Regions from separate parts of the Mesorhizobium sp. M0227 genome, predicted to be linked through region 2. Evidence: predicted binding sites of a transcription regulator. Region 2 holds the regulator's gene; each other region holds the start of a gene.
What was found. The regulator PhoB, encoded in region 2, activates phosphate uptake and scavenging genes when phosphate is short. The targets are predictions, from matches to a motif close to TGTCATNNANCTGTCAT.

Region 1 (5,965 bases), on a different contig from region 2:
GCGGTTCGTAGAAGGCGGTGCGGTAGCGCGCCATGGTGTGGCCGGCCGAGAAGAAGTGGCCGCCCGGCTGCACCTCGGCGATCGCCTCGAAGCCGATCGTATCGGTGTCGCCGGGCGTCGCGGCACAAAGTTCAGCCACCGTCTGCAGCGCCTCGATGTCGGTGATCAGCTTCTCGAAGGAGACACTGAGGCCGCCCTCCAGCCAGCCGGCGGCATGGATGCACATCGTCGCCCCAGCCAGCACCGAACCCCACAGCGCGAACTGCGTTTCGTGCGCGGCCTGCGCATCCGAGATGTTTGCGGCACTGCCGCCGCCGGACCGCCACGGCAGCCCGGTGAAGCGCGCCAGCTGACCGGCGCCCAGCGTCGCCTTGACATGCTCGGGCGTACCGAAGGCTGGCGCGCCGGATTTCATGTCGACATTGGAGGAGAACGAGCCATAGACGACCGGCGCACCCGGCCGCACGATCTGCGCCAGCGTCAGCCCGGCCAGCGCTTCGGCGTGCTGCAGCGTCAACGCGCCGGCCACCGTGATCGGCGCCATGGCGCCTGCCAGGCAGAACGGCGTGATGACGGAGATTTGGCCCGCGCGGGCGAAATCGATGATGCCTTGCGCCATCGGGATGTCGAGCTGGCGCGGCGAGTTGGTGTTGATGACGGTGTAGCAATATGCATTTGCCAGAAACTCGTCCTGCGACAGGCCGCGCGCCAGACGAAGCATCTCGAACCCGTCCTCGACTTGCGGCGTGCCGCGCGCGAAGACGAACGGGAGCTTGTCCGACAGCGTCAGCTGCGCGCGGTTGACGGCATAGTGCCGAAAGCGGTTGTCGACATCCTGCGGTTCGATGCAGGGCCCCAGCATATGCAGCACGTCGAAATGCTGCACCAGCCGCATGAGATCCTCGAAATCCGCCAGTGTTCCCGGCCGCCGGCCGCGCTCGAGATCGGTGACGTTCGGCGCCCCGCACCCGGCCAGGAAGGTCATCGAGCCGAGCTCCAGCATCAGATCGCGGGCGCGCGAACCGGCATGAGCGTGGATCGATCTCGGCGCCGAGGCGAGTGCCGCCGTCACCATGTCGCGCCCGATGCGCACCATGTCGGTGTCCGGATCGACCAGGGCGCCGGCGCTGGCGAAAAGCTCACGCGCCTGCGGCAGCAGCACCTTGATGCCGAGCTCTTCCAGCACCCGCAGCGCGGTGTCGTGAATCGCGGCCACCTGATCGTCCGAAAAGATCGGCTGCGGCAGGAACGGGTTCTTCAGCGAATGGTAATTCGGCCGGCGGCTGCTTTCGCTGCCGGCCTCGCCCGTGCGTCCACGCCGGCGTTCGCGCCTGCCATCCCGTGCCGCGTCATCGACCATCGGAAATCCTCCTCATTGCCGCATTGCCTTGCCCTCGGGATCGTAGGGCGAGGCCGCGATGACGCGTGCCGGCCGCTCGACGCCCACAATGTGCACCGAAAGCGCCGTCCCCTCCTCGGCAAAATCGTCGTCCACCAACGCCAGTGCGACGCTCTTGCCGATCGTGTAACCAAATCCGCCCGAGGTGACGAAACCGACGCGCCGACTGTCATGCCAGACTGGCTCGAAACCGCTGGCATCGGCATCAATAGCGTCGATCTCCAGCGTCACGATCCGTTGCGAGGCACCGGCGTCGCGCTCCTTCAACGCCGCTTCGCGACCGGTGAAGTCACCCTTGCCGAAAGCGATGAAGCGGTCGAGACCGGTCTGGCCTGGGGTATAGCCCTGCGTGAATTCCCGCGACCAGATGCCGAAGCTTTTTTCCAGTCGCAATGCGTTGAGCGCGTAATAGCCGATTTCGGCCAAGCCGAGATCCTCGCCAGCGCCCAGCAGCGTGTCGCGCAGAGTGGCATGCATGGTCACGGGGCAACTGATTTCGAAGCCGAGTTCGCCTGATATCGACAGCCGCGCAACACGTGCCTGCACCATGCCGATATCAAATGCGCCGCAGGCCATGAACGGCAGCGCTGCGCCGGAAACATCCTGATGCGTCGTTCGCTCCAGTATTTTGCGCGCGTTCGGCCCGGTCAGCAGAAAGCCGCTCATCGTGTCGGACAGGTCGGCGACGGTGACGCCTTCAGCCGCATGGCTCTCGAACCAGCGCATGTGGAATTCCCGGAGATAGTAGGAGCCCATCAGCCAATAGCTGCCGCCGCCCCAGTTGAAGACGGTGAGGTCGCCCTTCAGCCGTCCGTCAAGACCGAGCATTGGCGCCAGGCCGGCCCGTCCGGGTTTCGGCAGCTTGCAGGCGAGCAGCCGGTCGAGCCAGGCTTCCGCACCTGGCCCCGCCACCGCATAGCGCGAATAGGCCGAGATATCGACGAGACCGGCGGCGCGCCGCACCTGCAGCGCCTGCTCGTAAACGCCCAGCAGCACGCCCTTGCGCTCCTGCCGGAGATACGAAAAGCCATCGAGATCGACGGCGATGCCGATTTCCCTGTCCAGCGCCGCGATCTCGGGAATGTCCTCAGTGATGAAATAATGGTGCTCCATCGGCGTCACCGGCAGGTCGACGCCGGCCATGCGGCCGAGCTGCTTTGCCCACAGCCCGCCGGCATTGACGACATGCTCGGCGATGATGGTGCCCTGCTCCGTGATGACATCCCAGCGACCGTCGGCGCGCGGCTTCAACTCGACGACCCGGTTGCGCAGGATGATGTCGGCGCCGCGCTTCTTCGCAGCACCCGCATAGGCATGCGTCGTGCCGTACGGGTCGAGATGGCCTTCGTTGGAATCATGCAGCCCGCCAAGCACACCGGTGACGTCGACGATCGGGCAGATCGTCTTGATCTCATCGGGCGTTACCAACCTAGCGGTCTCGATGCCGACCGACTGGAACACCGCCCAGGCCGATTTCAGCCACTCCCAGCGCGCGGGATCGCTGGCGATGTTGACGCCGCCCTTCATGTGCAGGCCGATATCCCAGCCGGATTCGGCCTCGATCTCCCGGTAGAGATTGATGGTGTAGTCCTGCAGCGCCGCCACGTTGGGATCCGCGTTGAGCGAATGGAAGCCTGCCGCCGCGTGCCACGTCGAACCGGCCGTCAGTTCGGCGCGCTCGATCAGCGCCACATCCCTCCAGCCGAACCGCGTCAGGTGATAGAGCACCGAGGCTCCAACCACGCCACCTCCGATGACGACTGCGCGGTAGTGCGACTTCAAGGCTTCCCCTCCACGGTTAGTCCGAAGGCTGGAGCATATATTCACTGGACATAAGTGTCTAGTGCCGCGCGCGCGCATCGTTTTTCGTCGACCGCCGGCATGCACCGCGCGCTGTCACGTAAGCATCATGTTCGCGCCGTAGACCGCGTTTCGGGGAGGCCTGCGCGGCATCATCGATGTCGCGCCTCGCGGCACATCCGTCACAAAGAGGATTATCCATGAAACACCTGTACCGAACCGCGTCGCTCGGCGTCGCGCTGGCCTTGTTCACCGCCTTGACGCCGGCGCTCGCCGACAGCACCGCGACCGTCGGCGGCCTCGTCAACAAGGGGCTGGTCGGTGTCGGCCGCATCCCGGCCGCTCAGCGCGACAAGTTCGGCGAGACCTTCGGCTCGGGCTCCGGCATGGCGATCGACACATCAGGCTGGACGCACGGCGCCGATGGTTACAAGGGTTCGCTCTGGCTGCTGCCCGACCGCGGCTACAATGTCGTCGGCACCACCGACTACCGGCCGCGCCTCAACACCATCGGCATAGAATTCATGCCGACCGCATTGGGTGCCGCACCCGCTGCCGGCCAGGAGCAGACGGGCGTCAAGGCGACGCTCGCCGACACCATGCTGCTCACCGACGACAAGGGCGCTGATGCCACCGGCCTCGACCCGCTCAACGGCGTGCGCGCGGCAAGCGGCGACATGCCGATCCTGCCGCAAGCCGACAATGGCAAGCTGGCGCTCGACAACGAGGCGATCGTGCGGCTGCCCGACGGTTCGATGTTCATCTCCGACGAATACGGCCCGAACATCTATCGGTTTTCCGCCGACGGGCATCTGCTGTCGGCAACCCAGCCACCGGCCGCCCTCGTGCCGATGCGCCACGGCACGCCGAACTTCGCCTCGGACAATCCGGGACCCGGTGCCGCCGAGCCCGATCCGAAGGATCCCGAAACCGGCCGCCAGAACAACCAAGGCCTCGAAGGCATGGCAATGACGCCAGACGGCAAGTTCCTGATCGCCGTGCTGCAGTCGGCGCCCCGGCAGGACGGCGGCGATTCGCCCGCCACGCGCCAGAACACCCGCGCCCTGGTCTACGACGCATCCGACCTCGGCCATCTCAAGCTGGCGCATGAGTATGTCGTGCCGCTGCCGGTGTTCAAGGATGCCAAGGGCAAGACCAAGGTCGCCGCGCAGAGCGAGATCGTGGCACTGTCGGATCAGACCTTCCTGATGCTGGCGCGCGACAGCGGCAACGGCCAGGGGCTGAAGGGCCACACCTCGCTCTATCGCCAGGTCAACGTCGTCGACCTATCCACCGCGACCGACATCGCCGGCGGCGCCTTCGACGCCGCTGACAAGCCGGTCGCCCCCAAGGGCGTCGTCGACCCATCGGTGACACCGGCCAAGCTGACGCCATTCATCGACATCAACGACAGTGCCGAGCTCGGCCGCTTCGGCCTGCACAATGGCGCGCCCAACGACCAGGATAACCTGTCCGAGAAGTGGGAGGCGATGTCAGTGGTCAGCGTTCTGGATCCGAAGCTGCCCGACGACTACTTCCTGTTCGTCGCCAACGACAACGACTTCCTCGCCCAGGACGGTTTTCAGGTCGGCGCGCCCTACAAGGCCGAAGACGGCGCCAATGTCGACACCATGTTCCTGGTCTATCAGGTCACGCTGCCGGGTCTGGCCAAGAAGTAACCACCACTGCCCGGGCGGGCGCGCTTGGCGCGTCCGCTGGGGCTCGCGGCTGGGCATGAACGGGGCAGCGGCCTTTCAACCGTGCGGCGCGTTCGCAAGGGTGCATCTCGGTCCCGCCTGCGATATCATCGTGGACTGGATCCAAATCACCATCCGCCGAGCTGCCCGCCATGGACGAAAAAATGCCCGCGCGCCGGGGCACCGGCGACCTGACCAGCGGCCCGATCCCGCGCACGCTTCTGCTGTTCGCCCTGCCGGTGCTCGGCTCCAACGTGCTGCAGTCGCTCAACGGTTCGATCAACGCCGTCTGGGTCGGCCGTTTCCTCGGCGAATCGGCGCTGACCGCCACCTCCAACGCCAACCTCGTCCTGTTCCTGATCCTCGGCACTGTGTTCGGCATCGGCATGGCGGCCACCATCCTGGTGGCCCAGTCGGTCGGTGCCCGCGACCTGCCCGAGGCGCGCCGCATCGTCGGCACCAGCGCGACGTTCTTCTTCCTCGTCTCGGTTGTCTTCGCGGTCTGCGGCTGGATCTGGGTCGACGCCATTCTCAACACGCTCGGCACACCGGCCGATGCCTTGCCGCTGGCGCGCTCCTATCTGCGCATCATCTTCGTCGCCGTGCCGATGATGAACCTTCTGTCCTTCGTCATGACCGTGCTGCGCGGTGCCGGCGATTCACGCACGCCCTTCTTCTTCATGGCGCTGGCCGTCGTCCTCGACATCGTGCTCAACCCATTGCTCATCGCCGGCATCGGGCCGTTTCCCGAACTCGGTATCGCCGGCTCCGCCACGTCGACGCTGATCGGCCAGACGGTAAGCGTGATCGCCATCCTGATCGTGCTCTATGTGCGCAAGCATCCGCTGCGGCTGGCCGGCGCCAACCTCGCTCTGCTGCGGCCCGATCCCACCTTGCTGCGCATCGTCGTCTTCAAGGGCGTGCCGATGGGTCTGCAGATGATCGTCATCTCCGCGGCTGCATTGACAGTGATGGGCATGGTCAACTCCAACGGCTCGCAGGTCGCGGCCGCTTACGGCATCGCCGCCCAACTGTGGACCTACATCCAGATGCCGGCGCTCGCCATCGG
Region 2 (5,965 bases):
ATCTTCTACGATCCAAAGCGGACACTATGAGGGGTGCCGCGGTTCGTCGTTGCAAAAGACCCTGTCACCGCCATGCTGCGCTGTGGGGCAAGGCCGATGCCGGCGATTGGCTGCCGCATCACGTCGCCGCTTGGACCGAAGGCTTCGATCACTCCGCTGCGTAGAAGCATCACGCGGTCGCAGGCTGCGGCGACCGAAGGGCGGTGCGTTATCACGATTGTCGTAACGCCCGCCGCTTTCGCGGCGGCAAGCACTTCTTCGAGCGCGGCTTCGCCGCTGCCGTCGAGATGGGTACTGGGCTCATCCAGAACGAGAACATGCGGATTGCCGTAAAAAGCGCGCGCCAGCCCGATCCTTTGGCGTTCGCCGCCCGACAGTGTTCTGTCCGACGAACCTATTCTGGTCTGATAGCCGTCTCGCTGCTCCAGTATCAGCTCATGCGCCCGGGCATTCTTTGCTGCCTCGACGATAGAGGCGTCATTCGCATCGGGTTCAAAGCGGGCGACATTTTCCGCGATCGATCCGGGAAAGAGCTCCACCTCCTGAGCGAGATATCCGATATGCCGGCCAAGCTGCTTCTCGTCCCAGGTTCTGAGATCGGCGCCATCAATCCTGACGCAGCCGCTGGTTGCCTGAATCGCACCGACAAGTAATCTTGCCAGGGTGGACTTGCCGGCTCCGCTCGGACCTATTATCGCCACCGCTTCGCCTGCGCCGATGCGGAAGTTCAGTCTCTTGATGATGGGTTCGGTGCCGGGTGTGGCGTTCGGCGCGACAAAGATGAGGCCCTGCACGACAATTTCGCCGGACGGGTCCGGCAAGGTCAGTTTTTGCGCATGCGCCGGATGGGCGGAAAACGCCTTGTCCAAACGCTTCCACGATCGTCTGGCGTCGACGATCTGCCGCCATGACCCGATCAGTTGGTCGAGCGGCTGCAGCGCACGGGACGACACCAGGGAAGACGCGAAGATCATGCCGGCCGTCATCTTCCCTTGCAGCACGAGCCATGCTCCGACACCCAGTATTGCTAGCTGAAGCATCATGCGTACGGCTCGCGACGTTCCACTGAAAATCGCGTTGGCCATCGACGAACGGTCATGCAGGACTAGCGCCTCCGCCACGTGCCTTCCCCACACTCGCGCGGCGTTTTGGATCATGCCCATGGCGCGCAGCGTCTCTGCATTCCGGGCAAAGGCCTGCTCCGACAGGCTGGCAACAGCCGAGCGTTCCGCCGACAAGGCATCATTCTTGCCGATGGCAAACTGATTTGCCACGACCAGCGCAAGCAACAGACCAGATCCCGCCAGCGTAAGCCAGAACAGCAAAGGATGGATGAGGTACAGCAGGGCGAGGAAGAACGGAGCAAACGGCAGGTCGAACAAGACCGCCGCGCCACGTGACCTGATGAAGGCGCATACCGAGGCAAGGTCGCGCAGTGGAGGCAGGGCTGCTCCCCCGGCGTACTTAGCCTCCAGCGAGACGGCGAATGTCCTCGCGCCCAGTCTGTTGTCGACAATGGCTGCAACGCGCTGCGTGTAAACGGAGCGGACCGCATCGAGGAGACCGAGAAAGGCGAGTGCGAGAACCGCGATAGCAGAGAGGTAAAGAAGCGTCTCGACGCTGGAGGAAGGCAGGACGCGGTCATAGACCTGCAACAGATAAAGGGGGATCACCAATAGCAGGATGTTGATGAGGAACGAAAAAACACCGACATCGGCGATGGCGCGCCTCAAGACTGCCCGCAGATCAGACCGTGCAATCATTCCCGCGCTCCTAACGGCTCATGGCCCCAACATAAGGGCGTCGCTTAGACCGAATGGTCGCCGGCGATGTCCAAGGGGTGGTGCTGCAGGTCGTCCAGCGTATAGGCGCGGATGTAGTCGATCTTCATCTCCGCTGGCGTAGCCAGATGGTCAGGAGGCTGGCCGGCAATGCCGCCCACCGCGAGATTGGCCAGCATATACATGGGATCGTGCATGTCGGCCGGCGTCGCTGCTTGAGCGACCTTTACACCATCGTAGGTCCAGACAAGCTCATCCTTCGTCCAGAGCAGGCCATAGGTGTGGAAACCGTCGGTATCCGCAACGTTCACCGTTGACGAAACCTTCGTGTGCGCTCCCGTCTCATTGGAATGCGCCGTCATGTAGAGCGTGTTCGGGTCCTGGCCGCGCGTTTCGACAACGTCCAGCTCCGGCGGCCACGATCCGTCCTCCGGAAGCAGCCAGAACGCCGGCCAGGCTCCGGCTGTTTCAGGAAGATCCGCCCGCATTTCGAAATAGCCGTAGGTTTGCGAGAAGGTGTCGTGGGTCGTCAGGATCCCCGAGGTGTATTCGTAGTTGTTGATCAGAGGCTTGATGTCCTCCGGCGCCTGCGCGGCGGTGATGGTGAGGACGCCGTTCTCAACGCTGAACGGATGGACCGAACTCGTCGGGCCATAATTGGCGTCGATATACCACTGCAACTCACCATTGCTGCTCAACGTGCTGCCGTTCGGCGCTCCCCACCAGAAATTGGAATTCCAGGTGCCGTCCTGCCCGTCCCGAAGGCTCAGCGTGTTGAAATCGTCGGAGAAGGACAGCGTCATTGCGGACTTGTCTATCGGAAGTTCGAACTGGGTGGGCTGCAGCTTGTCGATGGTCGTATTCTTGAACACCAGGATTTCGTCGGATCCGAGGTTCAGCATCACGTTCGATTCCACTTGGACCATCTGTGAACGGACGGCATCGAACGAAGTGAAATCGTAGCCGTTAAGGCGGAGCGCATCGGTCGCACCGAAATCGAAGATAAGATCGCTTCCATTACCTTTGGAGATGGCGAAAGTATCGGCGCCATCGCCGCCGATCAGGACATCATTTCCCTTGCCGCCATCCAGCGTCTGGTGACCTGACCCGCCCTTGATGATGTTGTCCAACGCATTTCCGAACGCAAATCGGTTGGTGCCGGTAACGACGAGGTTCTCGAAATTGTCAGGGAGCTTGTAGCTCATCCATGTGTCGATCGTGTCGATCCCTGCCCCAGGATCCTCGACCACCTTGTTGTTGGTGGAATAGAGATGATAGTAGTCGTCGCCGGCGCCACCGTGGATCGTGACAGTGACGCCGGTGTCTCCCCAGAAGGAGTCGTTGCCGGAGGTGCCATGCAGTTCCGGTCCAGACCCGGTGGCCGAGAACCAATGAGTGGAAGCGCCGGTGTAGGCAAGAGGGATGCCTTTGGCGTTTAAGACCGTGCTCATCAGAAATCCTTCCTCATGGTGTCCGACCTGGTCAAAGGTCCGGCGACCGCTCCCAAAGCAACGCTGCAAGGAACGAGATCGTTCCACGGAATCGTCATTCGATCCGAGACCGCAATAATCGGAAGGCGGATAATGAATAAGGAGGTGATGGCTCAATGTAAATTGAAGCAATTTAGTAAAATCGTATATTTATGCAGAACACACGTCGTTTAACGAACGTATATCTAAGTTAACTCAAATTTATTCTTGCATGGCTTTCTGGTCGGAGTCTGCGGGCAAGATGGCGACGTACCGCCAAGAGCGGTCATCCTCATCAGGTTTCGAATGACCGCATTTGGGCCAAAGCGTCACGTGCTCGCTCCCCATCGATGAGACGAGTGCAACATTCCACTCTTCGCGGCTGTTGGCGACCACGTGCTAATCGAGTTTTCCCGGTCACGATCTATCGGGACGGAACAGCCACCTAGTCTTCCCTGATCGCGTAACCCGCCCCACGGATGGTGCGGATGACATCAGGCATGCGGCCGTTGTTGACCGCCTTGCGCAGCCGGCCGACGTGCACGTCGACAGTGCGTTCGTCGATGTAAATCGTCTCGCCCCAGACATTGTCGAGCAGCTGGCTGCGCGAGAACACGCGGCCGGGGTGGCGCATCATGAATTCGAGCAGGCGGAATTCGGTCGGCCCGAGCCGGATCTCGCTCTTCTTGCGATAGACCCGGTGCGACTCGCGATCGAGCACGATGTCGCCGACCTTTAGCACGCTGGACAGCACTTCCGGCTTGGCCCGGCGCAGCAGCGCCTTGACCCTGGCCATGAACTCCGGCGTCGAGAACGGCTTGACCAGATAGTCGTCGGCGCCGGTCGACAGGCCGCGCACGCGGTCGCTTTCCTCGCCTCGCGCGGTCAGCATGATGATCGGCAGCCGCTCGGTCTCTGGGCGCATTCGCAGGCGCCGGCAGAGTTCGATGCCGGAAACCGCCGGCACCATCCAGTCGAGCACGAGAAGGTCGGGAACGTTCTCCTGCAGCCGGATTTCGGCCTCGTCGCCGCGCGTCACCACCTCGACCTGGTAACCTTCGGATTCAAGATTGTAGCGGAGCAGCACGCCTAGCGGCTCCTCATCCTCCACCACCATGATGCGTGGTGCGATCATCGGCTGGTCACCCCTGTTATGCCGCTGGCGCGGACATTGCCGTCTCGTCCTGCTTCGGACGATTGGCTGGCAGCTGCGTGCCGGTCAAAACATAGTAGGCATTTTCGGCGATGTTGGTCACGTGGTCGCCGATCCGCTCGAGGTTCTTGGCGCAGAACAACAGGTGCGTGCACGCCGTGATGTTGCGGGGATCTTCCATCATGTAGGTCAGCAGCTCGCGGAACACCGAGGTGTATTTGACGTCGATGCGTTCGTCATTGTTTCTGAGCGTGGCAAGCGCTGCCGGGTCGGCGGCGGCGTACTCGTCGACGACCCCCTGCACCTGGATCAGCACCAGTTGCGCCATCGCGTCGATCGAATGCGAAAGGTCGTGCGGCGTGACACTCAGCCCGACAGTGCCGACGCGCTTGGCGATGTTCTTGGCAAGGTCGCCGATGCGCTCAAGGTCGCCGGCCATGCGGATCGAACCGACCACCGCACGCAGATCGTTGGCCATTGGCTGGCGCTTGGCGATCAGCGTGATGGCGCGATCGTCCAGCTCGCGCTGGCGTGCATCCATGATGGCATCATCGGAAACCACGCGCTGCGCCAGCGCATTGTCCGAATTGAGCAAGGCCCTGGTCGAGCCACTGACCATCGAGCGGGCGAGATCGCCCATGTCGCGGATCAGCTGGCTGATCTGCTCCAGATCCTCATCGAAAGATGCGACGGTATGTTCACCCATGATCTTCGTCCCTCGTATGCCTGAGCTCAGCCGAACCGGCCGGTGATGTAGTCCTGGGTGCGTTTGTCGTCGGGGGTGGTGAACATCTTGTCGGTGGCGCCCTCCTCGACCAGATAGCCTAGATGGAACATCGCGGTGCGCTGCGACACGCGCGCTGCCTGCTGCATCGAATGGGTGACGATGACGATGGTATAGTTCTGACGCAGTTCGTCGATCAGTTCCTCGACGCGAGCGGTGGCGATCGGGTCGAGCGCCGAACACGGTTCGTCCATCAGGATCACCTCGGGTGACACGGCGATGGCGCGTGCAATGCACAGACGCTGCTGCTGGCCACCGGAAAGACCCGTGCCAGGTTCTTGCAAACGGTCCTTGACCTCGTTCCAGATCGCCGCCTTCTTCAGGCTCGACTCTACGATCTGATCCATATCGGCCTTGCGCTTGGCCAATCCGTGGATGCGCGGACCATAGGCAACGTTCTCGTAGATCGATTTGGGGAACGGATTGGGTTTCTGGAACACCATGCCGACGCGCGCCCTGAGTTCGACGACATCGATGTTCTTGTCGTAGATGTCTTCTTCGTCGAGCGTTATCTTGCCGGTTACCCGTGCTGAATCGATGGTGTCGTTCATGCGGTTGAGGCAGCGCAGGAAGGTGGACTTGCCGCAGCCGGAGGGGCCGATCAGCGCCGTCACCTGATTCAGGCGCACGTCGAGATTGACATCGAACAGCGCCTGCTTCTCGCCATAGAACACGCCGACCTTGTCGCCGCGCATTTTGATCACTTCGTTCGACTTCATCTTGTCGCCCACTGCGTTTTCAAGGGACTGTTCGGTCATGATGTTCATACCAAGATGCC
Region 3 (5,965 bases), on a different contig from region 2:
GTTCATTTCCGATACCAAGATCCTTATCGGTTGAGGCAGGGGATATTTCGATGAGCGAGGGACACTCGACCTATACGCCCAAAACCGGTCTCGGACGCTGGTTCGACGCCCGCATGCCGCTGCCGCGGCTGGTCTATGACAGCTTCGTTGCCTATCCGGTGCCGCGCAACCTCAACTATGCGTGGACCTTTGGCGGCATCCTTTCGATCATGCTGGTGGCGCAGATCCTGACCGGCATCGTGCTGGCCATGCATTACACGGCTGACACCAATCTGGCCTTCGGCTCGGTCGAGAAGATCATGCGCGACGTGAATTCCGGCTGGCTGCTGCGCTACATGCATTCGAACGGCGCCTCGTTCTTCTTCGTCGCCGTCTACATCCACATCTTCCGTGGCCTCTATTACGGCTCCTACAAGGCGCCGCGCGAACTGCTCTGGATCCTCGGCTGCATCATCTATCTCCTGATGATGGCGACCGGTTTCATGGGCTACGTGCTGCCATGGGGCCAGATGAGCTTCTGGGGCGCCACCGTCATCACCGGCTTCTTCAGCGCCATTCCGCTGGTCGGCGACTGGATTCAGCAGCTGCTGCTCGGCGGCTTTGCCGTCGACAACCCGACGCTGAACCGTTTCTTTGCGCTGCACTATCTGTTGCCGTTCATGATTGCCGGCGTCGTCGTTTTGCACATCTGGGCGCTGCATGTCGTGGGCCAGTCGAACCCGACGGGTATCGAGGTCAAGTCGAAGACCGACACTGTCGCCTTCACCCCCTACGCGACCATCAAGGACGCGTTCGGCATGATCGTGTTCCTGTTCTTCTTCGCTTATTTCGTCTTCTACCTGCCGAACTATCTCGGCCATCCCGACAACTACATCGTCGCCAACCCGCTGAAGACGCCGGCCCACATCGTGCCCGAATGGTACTTCCTGCCGTTCTACGCGATCCTGCGCGCCATCACCTTCAATGTCGGGCCGATCAACTCCAAGCTCGGCGGCGTGCTGTGCATGTTCGGCGCCATCGTCATGTTGTTCCTGGTGCCGTGGCTCGACACTTCGAAGGTACGCTCGGCCGTTTACCGGCCCTGGTACAAGCTGTTCTTCTGGTTGTTCGTGGCCGATGCCATCCTGCTTGGCTGGCTGGGCTCGCAGCCGGCCGAAGGCAGCTATGTGTTCATGGCGCAGATGGCGACATTGTTCTACTTCGCCTTCTTCCTGATCGCGCTGCCGGTGCTCGGCCTGATCGAGACGCCGCGACGGCTGCCGAACTCGATCACCGAGGCGGTGCTCGAGAAGAACAAGGGCGGCAGCGGACATCCGGCGGGCGCTACGGCGGCTCCGGAAACCAAAGGCTGAGCGGGTAGAGAATCTAAGGGGATTTGGCATGAAAAAGATTCTCACCTCGCTGGCGCTGATCGGCCTCGTGGCCGTCGCCGCTGGGGCCGCGGGCACTCGGGCGATCGCCGCCGAAGAGGCACACAATGTGGCCAATCCGACACATTTCCCGATCGACGAGCCGAAGGAAATGGACTGGAGTTTCACCGGCCCATTCGGCACTTACGACAAGGCGCAGCTGCAGCGCGGCCTCAAGGTCTACAAGGAAGTCTGCTCGGCCTGCCATTCGATGAACCTGGTGGCTTTCCGCACGCTGTCGGACCTCGGCTATTCCGATGCGCAGATCAAGACGCTGTCGGCCGAGTACACGATCCATGACTGTCCCAACGATGCCGGCGACATGTTTGACCGTCCAGGCAAGCCGTCCGACCACTTTCCGCCGCCGTTCGCAAACGACGAAGCGGCCGCCGCTTCCAATGGCGGCGCTGCCCCGCCCGACATGTCGCTGCTGGCCAAGGCGCGCGGCGTCGAGCGCGGCTTTCCGCAATTCGTCTTCGACATCTTCACCCAGTATGACGCGGGCGGCCCCGACTATATCCACTCGCTGCTGACCGGCTACGACCAGACGCCGCCGGCCGGCATGGTGATCCCGGAAGGCACCCACTACAATCCGTACTTCATGTCCGGCGTGTCGCTGAAAATGCCCAAGCCGCTCTCCGACGGCCAGGTGACCTATGATGACGGTGCGCCGCAGACCGTCGATCAGTATTCCCGCGACGTCTCCGCCTTCCTGGCGTGGGCGGCTGAGCCGCATATGGAAGACCGCAAGAAGACCGGTTTTCGCGTTCTGGTGTTCCTGCTTTTGTTCGGCGCGCTGGTCTATCTCACCAAGCGCAAGGTGTGGGAAGGCGTGGCCCACTAGGCCACACAATCAAGTGATCGCGAAGGGCGCCGAGAGGCGCCCTTTTGCATTTCCGGAGGCTGGTCATGTCACATGGCCGTCATCGCATCCGGCGATCCTGTGCTGCTCTCATCAAAGGATCGCATTCATGAAAAGATACGCATCGCTCGCGGCAGGCCTGTTGCTGCTCATCCTCGGCTCGGCCGCGCAAGCGGAAGACGCTCAGCCCTTCGTCACCAACAAGGACGTCGACCTGACGATGATCCTGCCGCCGCCGCCGGCAAACGATTCGGCGCAGACCAAGGCCGAACTCGGCGAGGTGCTGACGCTGCAGGTGACGCGCACCCCGGAGATGGTCGCCAGCGCGGTGGCCGATGCCGAGGAGAATGTCTGGCGCTTTGCCGACGTCATGGGGCCGAAATTCAACAAGGAAACGCTGCCGAAATTCAGCGCTTTCTTCGATCGCGTGGTGGCTACCGAAGGGGCTGTCGTCGACCCGGCCAAGGATGTCTGGAAGCGCCCGCGCCCGCATCAGCTCAGCGATCTCGTCAAGCCGGCGGTCAAGCTGTCGAGCTCCGGTTCCTGGCCGTCTGGCCATGCCACCGTAGGCACGATGATGGGCATCATCCTGTCCGACATGGTCCCGGAAAAGCGCGCCGAGATCATGGCGCGTGCGGCCGAATACGCCCACAACCGCGAGGTCGGCGGCATCCACTATGCGTCCGACGTCGAGATGGGCAAGATTTCCGGCAGCGTTATTGCCGCGGTCCTGCTCAACCGGGACGACTTCAAGGCTGAATATGAAGTGGCCAGGGCCGAGCTTCGTTCCGATCTCGGCATGTAATCCTCGTCAGCCGGATTTAGACGGGAAGGGGCGCTTAAGGCGCTCCTTTTTTGTTAACGCTCGTGCTCAAGCGAAAGTTCGGCAATTAGTCCGTTGGCATGGCGGCATCAGGTTGATATTCGACGCATCGAACGGTGGCGAGAAGCTCGTCCCGCCATGGCCTTTGGAATTCGATGATGCGGCTCAGCGACTGTCACAACTTTTCCGATTTCCGGCGGATGGCACAGCAGCGGCTGCCCGGGCCGATCTTCAACTACATCGACGGCGCGGCCGACGATGAGGTCACTTATCGCCGCAACACCGAAAGCTTCGAGACCTGCGACCTTGTTCCCAACGTGCTGCGCGGAGTGAGCGAGGTCGACATGTCGGTGACGGTCATGGGCCAGAAGCTGGCGATGCCGTTCTATTGCTCGCCGACCGCCTTGCAGCGCCTGTTCCACCATCAGGGTGAGCGCGCGGTCGCCAGGGCCGCCGCCAAATACGGCACCATGTTCGGCGTCTCCTCGCTTGGCACCGTCAGCCTCGAGGAGGCGCGCGGCATCAGCAGCAGCCCACAGGTCTACCAGTTCTATTTCCACCGGGATCGCGGCCTCAACCGGGCGATGATGCAGCGCGCAAAGGCGGTTGGCGTCGAGGTGATGATGCTGACCGTCGACAGCATCACCGGGGGAAACCGCGAGCGCGACAAACGCACCGGCTTTGCCATTCCCTTCAAGCTCAATCTCGCCGGAATGGCACAGTTCGCGCTCAAGCCGGCCTGGGCGATCAACTATTTCACCCATGAGGGGTTCAAGCTGCCGCAGCTCGACGAGCATGTCGACATGGGCGGCGGCACGATGTCGATCAGCCGCTACTTCACCGAGATGCTAGACCCGTCGATGACGTGGGACGACGTGGCCGAGATGGTCAAGCTTTGGTCGGGTCCGTTCTGCCTCAAGGGCGTCATGTCGGTGGAGGATGCAAGACGCGCCGTCGACATCGGCTGCAGCGGCATCGTGCTGTCGAACCATGGCGGGCGGCAGCTGGATGGCTCGCGGGCGGCGTTCGATCAGCTTGCCGAGATCGTCGACGCCGTTGGCGACAGGATCGACGTCATCATGGATGGCGGCGTGCAGCGCGGCACGCATGTGCTGAAAGCGCTGTCGCTGGGTGCCAAGGCCGTCGGCGTCGGACGCTACTATCTGTTCCCGCTCGCGGCGGCCGGCCAGCCCGGCGTCGAACGGGCGCTTGAACAGATGCGGGTCGAGATCGAACGCGGCATGAAGCTGATGGGCTGCAGTTCGATCGAACAATTGTCGCGCAAGAACCTCCGTTTCAGGTAATCTCGACCCATGAAATCCTCCCTCGAAGACACATTGCTCGCCGCGATCCGCACCATTCCGGATTATCCCAAGCCCGGCATCCTGTTTCGCGACATCACCACGCTGCTCGGCAATGCGCGCGCCTTCCGCCGCGCCATCGACGAACTGGTGCATCCCTATGCCGGCCAGAAGATCGACAAGATCGCCGGCATCGAGGCACGCGGGTTCATCCTTGGCGGCGCCGTCGCCCATCAGCTCTCGGCCGGCTTCGTGCCGATCCGCAAGAAAGGCAAGCTGCCCTACGAGACGGTGCGCGTCGCCTATAGCCTGGAATATGGGCTGGACGAGATGGAGATGCACAAGGACGGCGTTGCTCCGGGCGAGAAGGTGATCCTTGTCGACGATCTGATCGCCACCGGCGGCACCGCGGAGGCGGCGGTCAAACTTCTGCGCCAGATCGGCGCCGACATCCTCGCTGCCTGTTTTGTCATCGACCTGCCGGACCTCGGCGGCCGCGCCAAGCTCGAAGCCCTCGGTGTGCCGGTCAGAACGCTGATAGGGTTCGAAGGACATTGAGGAGTGCTCTCCCTTCTCCTACAAGAAGGGAGAGGGAAAGTGGCGTTACTCGGCCTTCACCAGAACGGCGCTTTCGAACTCGAGCACCTTGTCGCCGGTGGAATCGAAAGCTTCCGAACGCAGCGCCAGCAGCCGCCAGCCGGGGCGTGAGGCGATTGGGCGGTGCGACAGCGCGGTGCGCGTGAAGGTGATGGTTTGCCCGGCATAGACCGGCTTCAGCCATTTCAGGTTCTTGAAGCCGGGCGAGGGACCGAATTCCGGCACTGGACCGGGACCGCTCCACGCAGCGATCTCGGCGTCCATACGGTTTTCCAGATTGAGTTTCATCCAGGTCGCGGCCGTGTGCCAACCGGACGCGCAGAGGCCGCCGAGCACACTTTTCTTCGCGGCCTCCTCGTCGATATGGAAGATTTGCGGGTCGTACTTACGGGCGAAGGCCTTGATCGCCTCGGGCTCGAATGAGTGCGAGCCGAGCGTGACGGTGGTGCCGATACGGAAGAACTCGTCCAGTGTCATGCTTGGCTCCCCGCGGCATCGCGCGTGAGGAACATGACGGAGTTCTCGAGCTCGAAGACGCTTTCGCCACGCTGGTTGAACAGTTCGCTGCGCATGGTGACCAAGCCGAGTTGCGGCTTCGATTTCGACAGGCGCTTGGCAATAACCATCAGGGTGCCGGTCAGTTGGTCGCCGGCCAGGACCGGCTTCTTCCATTTGACCTGATCGACTCCGGGCGCGCCCTGGCAGGTCGAGTCCAGCAGGAACGCATCGCACAGCATGCGCATGAACATTGCGCAGGTGTGCCAGCCCGACGCTGCCAGCCCGCCGAGGATGCTGGCCTTACCGGCTTCCTCGTCGAGATGCATCGGCTGCGGGTCGAATTCTCCGGCGAATTCGACGATCTCGGCGGCACTCACGAGCTTCGAGCCGAGGTCGATCGATGCGCCCTCGATGAAGTCCTCATAGGCCCATGTTTTTATCTCTGCAGTCATGGTCTGGAATCCGGCTTGTCGAC

Region 1: the regulator PhoB is predicted to act here: its motif matches at 3,294-3,310, upstream of NKJ00_RS19760 (esterase-like activity of phytase family protein).
Region 3: the regulator PhoB is predicted to act here: its motif matches at 2,320-2,336, upstream of NKJ00_RS13650 (acid phosphatase).

Annotation. Positions count from the first base shown of each region.
Region 1 covers NZ_JAMYSJ010000014.1:31,562-37,526, forward strand. The annotation lists gene NKJ00_RS19750 (trimethylamine methyltransferase family protein) at 1-1,360, opposite strand, end outside; gene NKJ00_RS19755 (FAD-dependent oxidoreductase) at 1,373-3,181, opposite strand; gene NKJ00_RS19760 (esterase-like activity of phytase family protein) at 3,400-4,878, shown strand; gene NKJ00_RS19765 (MATE family efflux transporter) at 5,049-5,965, shown strand, end outside.
Region 2 covers NZ_JAMYSJ010000003.1:287,196-293,160, reverse strand. The annotation lists gene NKJ00_RS07050 (HlyD family type I secretion periplasmic adaptor subunit) at 1-2, opposite strand, end outside; gene NKJ00_RS07045 (type I secretion system permease/ATPase) at 6-1,763, opposite strand; gene eglC (endo-1,3-1,4-beta-glycanase EglC) at 1,808-3,232, opposite strand; gene phoB (phosphate regulon transcriptional regulator PhoB) at 3,696-4,385, opposite strand; gene phoU (phosphate signaling complex protein PhoU) at 4,402-5,109, opposite strand; gene pstB (phosphate ABC transporter ATP-binding protein PstB) at 5,136-5,954, opposite strand.
Region 3 covers NZ_JAMYSJ010000008.1:128,500-134,464, reverse strand. The annotation lists gene petA (ubiquinol-cytochrome c reductase iron-sulfur subunit) at 1-34, shown strand, start outside; gene NKJ00_RS13660 (cytochrome b) at 51-1,352, shown strand; gene NKJ00_RS13655 (cytochrome c1) at 1,381-2,253, shown strand; gene NKJ00_RS13650 (acid phosphatase) at 2,381-3,076, shown strand; gene NKJ00_RS13645 (alpha-hydroxy acid oxidase) at 3,253-4,398, shown strand; gene NKJ00_RS13640 (adenine phosphoribosyltransferase) at 4,408-4,953, shown strand; gene NKJ00_RS13635 (MaoC family dehydratase) at 4,999-5,469, opposite strand; gene NKJ00_RS13630 (MaoC family dehydratase) at 5,466-5,942, opposite strand.